Regions from separate parts of the Paractinoplanes hotanensis genome, predicted to be linked through region 1. Evidence: riboswitches for the same ligand, from Rfam matches in the RefSeq annotation. Region 1 holds a riboswitch; the other holds the start of a gene.
What was found. Region 1 has a riboswitch for cobalamin ahead of LXN57_RS08865 (VWA domain-containing protein). Riboswitches for the same ligand answer to the same signal wherever they lie in the genome.
Positions count from the first base shown of each region.

Region 2: linked by a shared signal. The riboswitch ahead of LXN57_RS17200 (ABC transporter substrate-binding protein) and the one ahead of LXN57_RS08865 (VWA domain-containing protein) in region 1 are both predicted to bind cobalamin.

Region 1 is NZ_JAMQOL010000010.1:177,301-180,700, forward strand. Features, by position in the region: gene LXN57_RS08865 (VWA domain-containing protein) at 1-1,835, opposite strand, end outside; cobalamin riboswitch at 1,893-2,018, opposite strand; gene LXN57_RS08870 (gluconokinase) at 2,085-3,400, opposite strand, start outside.
Region 2 is NZ_JAMQOL010000021.1:79,214-82,613, forward strand. Features, by position in the region: gene LXN57_RS17180 (C40 family peptidase) at 1-133, opposite strand, end outside; gene LXN57_RS17185 (hypothetical protein) at 346-975, shown strand; gene LXN57_RS17190 (hypothetical protein) at 1,002-1,430, shown strand; gene LXN57_RS17195 (DUF4229 domain-containing protein) at 1,443-1,754, shown strand; cobalamin riboswitch at 1,739-1,876, shown strand; gene LXN57_RS17200 (ABC transporter substrate-binding protein) at 1,986-2,921, shown strand; gene LXN57_RS17205 (FecCD family ABC transporter permease) at 2,938-3,400, shown strand, end outside.

The DNA of each region.
Region 1 (3,400 bases):
AGCAGCGACAACACCGCCGTCTTCACCACCGTCATCCGCTTGCGGGCCGCCATCGACCCCGAGGCGTCGACCACGAAGAGCACCAGGTTCGACTCCCGCCCGACGTGCACCGCCTCCCGCAGATCCCGGGGCAGCACCATCGGCCGCCAACCCGCATCCACGGGCGCATCGCCCGCGCGGTGCACCTGGCCCCGCTCGCCGTCCGACTGAGGCCCGGCAGCGCTCGAGTCACGCGCCCCTCCCACCTCTGCCTGCCCGGTGCGTACCCGATTTGGGACTGCTCCTTCGCGCCCCTGGCCGATCCGTGACCGCTCAGTGCCCGCACGGTGCAGAGCCGCGCGCAGGGTGGCCGGCAGGTGCGGCGCCCCGGCCAGCCGACCGGTCGGCATCCGAGAGCCGACAACGCGTCCACGCCGCGACAGCGACAGCGAACGACGACCGGCGTGGCCGCCCTCCCCACGACGCGCGATGCTCAGAGTCTTCGTTCGATAGGCAGAACCCGGCGCGACCGCCGCCGCTCCGGCTACCCGATTCTCGCCGCGCCCGCCGTCCTCATCGGATTGCTGGTCCGCGGCCGATTTATCCGTCATTTCCGGACTGGGCAATGAGGACTGCGACGTCGGAGAAGCGCCGTCGTCCGAGGAGCCGCGGGCGCCTTCCGGGCCGCCGTCAGCCGATCCCCCATCGCCGCCACCGCTGTCCGGGCCGCCACGGTCCGAGCCGCTGCTGTCCGAGCCGCTGCTGTCCGGGCCGCCCCCGTCCGGGCCGCCGTCCTCGGGGCCACCAGCAGGCGGGGCGTCGTCCGGGTCGTCGTCCCCGAGCTGCGCGTCCGCTTCCTTCAGGGCTTGCTCGAGGCGCTGCTCGTCGGTGCCGGGCGGGTCGAGGGGATCCTTGCGGCGGCGGTGCGGCAGCGCCAGGCGCGCGGCATCGCGTACGTCATCGGCAGTGACCAGCTCGCGGCCGTGCCAGGCCGCCAGGGCGACCGCGCAGCGGGCCACCACGATGTCCGCGCGCATCCCGTCCACCCCGTACGCGAGACTGACCAGCGCGATCCGGTCGAGCTCCCGGTCCGGCAGCACAACGGCCGGCAGCAGGTCCCGGGCGGCCACGATCCGGCCCGCCAGCTCCCGCTCGTCGCCCTCGAACCGCGCCGCGAACCGGTCCGGGTCGAGCTCGTAGGCCAGCCGCCGCCGCACCACCTCGGCCCGGTCCTTGGCGTCGCGCGGCGCGGACACGTTGACCACCAGACCGAACCGGTCGACGAGCTGCGGCCGCGGCTCGCCCTCCTCCGGGTTCATCGTGCCGACCAGCAGGAACCGGGCCGCGTGCTTGACCGACACCCCGTCCCGCTCGACGTGGGCCCGGCCCATCGCCGCCGCGTCCAGCAGCAGGTCGACCAGGTGGTCGGGCAGCAGGTTGACCTCGTCGACATAGAGCACCCCGCGGTGCGCCGCCGCCAGCAGTCCCGGCTCGTACGCCTTGACCCCGTCGGCCAGCGCCCGCTGCAGATCGAGCGTGCCCACCACCCTGTCCTCGGTCGCGCCGACCGGCAGCTCCACCAGCGAGGCGGGCCGGTGGTGAACCGGACTGTCGGCGGCGTGCGGGCCGTCGGGGCAGAGCGGATCCATTTTCGACGGGTCACACGCGAAGCGGCAACCGCGCACCACAGCCACCTCGGGCAGCAGCGCGGCCAGGGCGCGCACGACAGTGCTCTTGGCGGTGCCCTTCTCGCCACGCACCAGAACCCCGCCCACAGCGGGCGAGACGGCGGTCAGCAGCAGGGCGAGGCGCAGATCGGCCAAGCCGACCACGGCCGAGAACGGGTACGGCGTCACGGGAGTCCCTCTCTGCGCGGGTGTCCACGCCCGCGCGGCGGTTGTCACGAGCGGCCGGAGTCTCCTGACTCCCGGATCGTCGCTCCCCGCGCGCCTTCCGGCTGTAGGTGCCGTGGCCTCTGGTGGCGGGTCGCTCCCCGGTCACAGTGGCGGGACCGTCCCGGATTACGCACCGGGTTCCTCCGCTACCGCTCGCCCGCCATGCTTTCTCACGCCCGCCCACCCCGTCAACGCGGGGTAAGGTGACCCCTACGACACGGCCTTCTCCGTCGTGGGCAGGGCCGGCGGGGCGATCCGGTCGAGTTCCTTCACCACCTCGAGCACGGCCAGCGCCGAAGACTCGATGAGCGGCCGCAGCCGGGCGTACAGGTGGGCGTTGGCCGGATCGGGGCGGGTCGGCTCGCCGAGCGGCACGAGCGACGCCGCCTGATCGAGGTCGGGCAGCTCGCCGAGGGCGTGCCGGGCCAGCAGGCACGCGCCGAGCGCGGTGCCCTCCGGGGTGTCGGCCACCGCGACCGGCACGTCGAGCGCGGCCGCGAGCACACCGACCCACAGCTCGGAGGCAACCGCCCCGCCCGTGGCCCGCACCTCGGTGACCGCGATCCCCTCGGCCGTGAACGAGTCCCGGACCAGGGCCAGCTGCTGGCACACGCCTTCGACGGCCGACCGGACGAGGTGGGCGCGCCCGTGTTCCCGCCGCAGTCCCAGGTACGCGCCGCGCAGACCGGGCTTCCACCAGGGCGCCCGTTCGCCGAGCAGGTACGGCAGGCAGAGCAGCCCGTCGCTGCCGGCCGCCACCCCCTGGGCCTCCACGAGCAGGGCGGCGTCGCGTTCGTCGGCGTCCTCCCCCTCGGCGCCCGGCCGTTCGAACCCGGCCGCGAAACTCTGCCCGGCCCAGCGCACCACCGAGCCGGCGTTGTTGACCGCCCCGCCGATCACCCAGCGGTCCTCGGTGAGCGCGTAGCAGAACAGCCGCCCCGCCCGGTCGGCGGTGGGCCGGTCGACCACCGTCCGGAGCGCGCCGCTGGTGCCCAGCGAGACCGCCGCCACCCCGGCCGGGGTGGCTCCGACGCCCAGGTTGGCCAGGGGTCCGTCGGCCGCGCCGATGACCAGCGGGGTGGCCGGGTCGAGCCCCGCCGCCCGGGCGACGCCGGGCCGCAGCTTGAGGACCGTGGTCGTCGGCAGCACCTCGGCCAGTTGCCCGGCGGTCACTCCAGCGATGTCCAGCGCCTCCGGGTCCCACCGCCGCTCGTGGATGTCGTAGAGCCCCGTGCCGCTGGCGATCGACAGATCCACGGCGTACGGGGCGTCGGCCAGAGCGGCCAGCACGAGCTCCTTCACGCCGCCCCAGCGCGGGGTCTTGCGCAGGGTCTCGGGGTCGTTGTCGCGCCACCAGGCCAGCTTGGTCAGCGGCGACATCGGGTGGACCGGCGTTCCCGTACGCCCTTGCAAGCGCTTGCCCCGGCCCTCGGCCACGATCCGCTCGCTCTGTTCCCCGGCGCGGGCGTCGGCCCAGGTGACCAGCGGCCCGAGCGGCGCGCCGTCGCCGTCCATCGGCACGATCG
Region 2 (3,400 bases), on a different contig from region 1:
TGGCCGGGTCGGCCAGGGCGGGAACGGGCTGGAACAGGGCGGCAATGGTGGCGGCAACGGCGGAGAACGCAACGGGGCGCCACCAAGGGTGTGCGTTGCGTGATCGCCGGACACCGACTCTTGCTGTCGCCATGTGCTCCCCGTCCCGTCGCGCCGCTTCGCGCCGCGTGCCGTCCCCCTAAAGACTTACATCAAAGCTCGCATGCCTGTCGATTGATCCCAGGTGAAAGAAGACTGGGAATCCGGCGAACGGCACCACGCGGGCACCCGCCGGACACCGGCGCCCGGCGGTTCGGGGGAGGGGAGAAGTACTCTCGACGGCAGTTGTCGAGAGGGGCGCAGCAGATGGATGCCGGATTGAAGCGTGAGCTGGAGGCCAAGGTCTATGCCGGCGAGCGGCTGAACCGGGCCGACGGCGAGGCCCTCTACGCCTGCGACGACCTCGCCTGGCTCGGCCGCCTGGCCCACCACCGGCGCACCGAGCTCAACGGCGACCGGGTGACCTTCAACGCCGGCCCGCAGTCCGAGGCCGCCTCCATGATCTACGGCCGTCTCGAGAGTGCGGGCGACCGCGTCGATCACGTGCTGCGGCTGCGCGACCAGCAGGACCGAGCGGGCGACGTGCCGGCCTTCGCCCCGGTGCGGCACCAGCCCGAGGGCGAGGCCAGGGCGGCGGCGCCGACCGAGACGCTGAAGACGTTCGCCGTGTCCCGGCTGCTGCTCGACAACGTGCGCCACGTGACGTGTTCCTGGGCCATGCACGGCCTGCCGGTCGCCCAGCTCACACTCAACTTCGGCGCCGACGACCTCGACGGTCCCGAGGGGGCCGCCGACCGCGACGAGGTGCTCACCCTCATCTGGGACGCGGGCTTCCGGCCGGTCGAGCGCGACGGCCGCCACGAGGTCGTGACCGAGCACGAGCCGGCGCCCTCCCTGGCCCTGCGGCGCAGCGAACCGCAGCAGGTCTGGGCCTGAGCCGGGCGCGTACCCTGCAAGGTGTCATGACCGACACGAAAAGCACCCGCCGCCCACGCCGGGACGCCAGCGGACGCCTGGCGACCATCGGCGACCTCGTCGGCACCGCGCTGGCCGGGCTGGTGACCGGGGCCGTCCTGCTGTTGATCCTCGAGGCGATCCTGTCGCTGACCCGGGTCTCCGAGTTCGGCAACACCAGCGGCTGGCTCGCGATCATCCTGCCGGTGTGGCTGTTCGTCGAAGAGTTCCGGGCCGAGGGCTACGGCGCCTCGCGCGTTGTGGTCGCTCTGCTGGGCACCGGCTTCGCCGTGGCCGCCGGCATGACGATTGCCGGCCTCGCCGCCACCCAGTTCCCGACGCTGGTCAGCGGTCTGTTCGGCGCGGCCGCCTTCACGGTGGTCTATTGCCTGATCTGGTTCTACGGCCTGCGGTGGCTCAGTCACCGCGTGGGCTGACGAGAGGGAGACATGAGCCCCGCCATCAAATACACGCTCGGCCGGATCGGCCTGTTCGTGGTGGTTCTCGCGCTGCTCTCGCCTCTCCCGCTCAACCTCCTGGTGACCGGCATGATCGCGATCCTGGTGTCGGCCGTCGCGTCGTTCTTCCTGCTCGCCAAGTGGCGTAACGAGATGAACGAGCAGCTCGTCGGCGCCGCGGGCCGTCGCTCGGCCGAGAAGGAGCGGCTGCGCGCCGCGCTGGCCGGTGACGAGGAAGCGGCCGCCGAGGGCGACCGGGCCGCCGCTCCGCAGCAGGAGAAGAGCGCCGAACCGCCCCGTTGATCAGGGGTGGGATAGCGTCGGAGGGACCGCGTTCAGCGAAGCCGGTGTGAACCCGGCGCTGTCCCGCAACTGTGTGACCTCCTTCGGGGTCGAGCCAGGTCGCCTGGACGCCGGTCGCGAACAAGCGCTCCCGGGGAGGGGCGCCTCGCGGACAGACCACCCCTGAGGCCCTGTCGGCGAAGCACCCGGCCGACGCCCGTCGGCACAGCACCCGGCCGACCGGAGGACCTCATGAAACGTGCACTGACAGCCGCGCTCGCGGTGACCACGCTGCTGCTGGCCGGCGCCTGCGGCGGCAACGACGACACGACCGGGCCCGCGGGTGGTCAGCCGTCGGGCGCCGCCGCCGCGTCGTACCCGGTGACGGTGGGCGACCTCACGCTCGACCAGCGACCCGAGAAGATCGTCTCGCTGAGCGCGACGGCCACCGAGATGCTGTTCGCCATCGGGGCCGGACCGCAGGTGACGGCGGTCGACGATCAGTCGAACCACCCGGCCGACGCGCCGAAGACCGACCTCTCCGGCTTCAAGCCCAACGCCGAGGCGATCGCGGCCAAGGACCCCGACCTGGTGGTGCTCTCCAACGACATCGACAAGATCGTCGCGCAGCTCGACCGGCTGAAGATCCCGGTGCTGCTCGTCGCGGCCGCGGCTGACCTCGACGACACGTACCGGGAAATCGGTGACCTGGGCACGCTGACCGGGCATCGGGCGGAGGCCGACGCGCTGACCGACCGGATGAAGGCCGACATCGACAAGATCGTCAAGGACGTGCCCGCCCGCAGCGCGCCGCTCAGCTACTACTACGAGCTCGACCCGACGCTCTACACGGTCACCTCGAAGACGTTCGTGGGCTCGATCTTCTCGCTCTTCGGCCTGACCAATGTGGCCGACGCCGCCGACCCGGACGGCGCCAAGGGCGGCTACCCCCAGCTCTCGGCGGAGGCGCTGGTCAAGTCCGACCCGGACACGATTTTCCTGGCCGACACCAAATGCTGCCAGCAGTCGGCGCAGACCGTCGCCGCCCGCAAGGGCTGGAACACGATCACGGCTGTGCGGACCAAGCAGATCTTCCCGCTCGACGACGACATCGCGTCCCGCTGGGGCCCGCGGACCGTCGATCTCGTGCGCGCGGTGGCCGACGCCGTGGCCAAGGTCCCGGCGTGACCGGAACGGCTGGGCGGTGACCACCACGCTCCGCGAGAACCGGGGCGGGGTCCGGCCGGCTGGTCTGCGAGCGGGCTGGCTGGCCGGTGGTGTCGCGGCCGTTCTGATCGCGCTGGTGGCGGGGCTGGCCTTCGGGTCGGTCGCGCTGCCGCCGGGCGGCGTCGCCATCGAGCTTCTCAACCTGATTCCGGGCGTCCAGCTGCACAGCGGCCTCACGGCCCGTGAGGTCGCCATCCTCACCGAGCTGCGGCTGCCCCGGGTGGTGCTCGGACTGCTGGTCGGCGGGCTGCTCGCGCTGGCCGGCGCCGCGTACCAGGGCGTGTTCCGCAATCCGCTGGCCGACCCGCACCTGCTCGGGGTGGCTGCCGGCGCGGGTCTAGGCGTGACCGCGGTGATCTCGTTGCGAGCCGGGGCTTCCGGCGACGCCACCGCCAACCTGCCGATCGGGGTGCCGGTGGCAGCGTTCGCCGGTGCGCTGC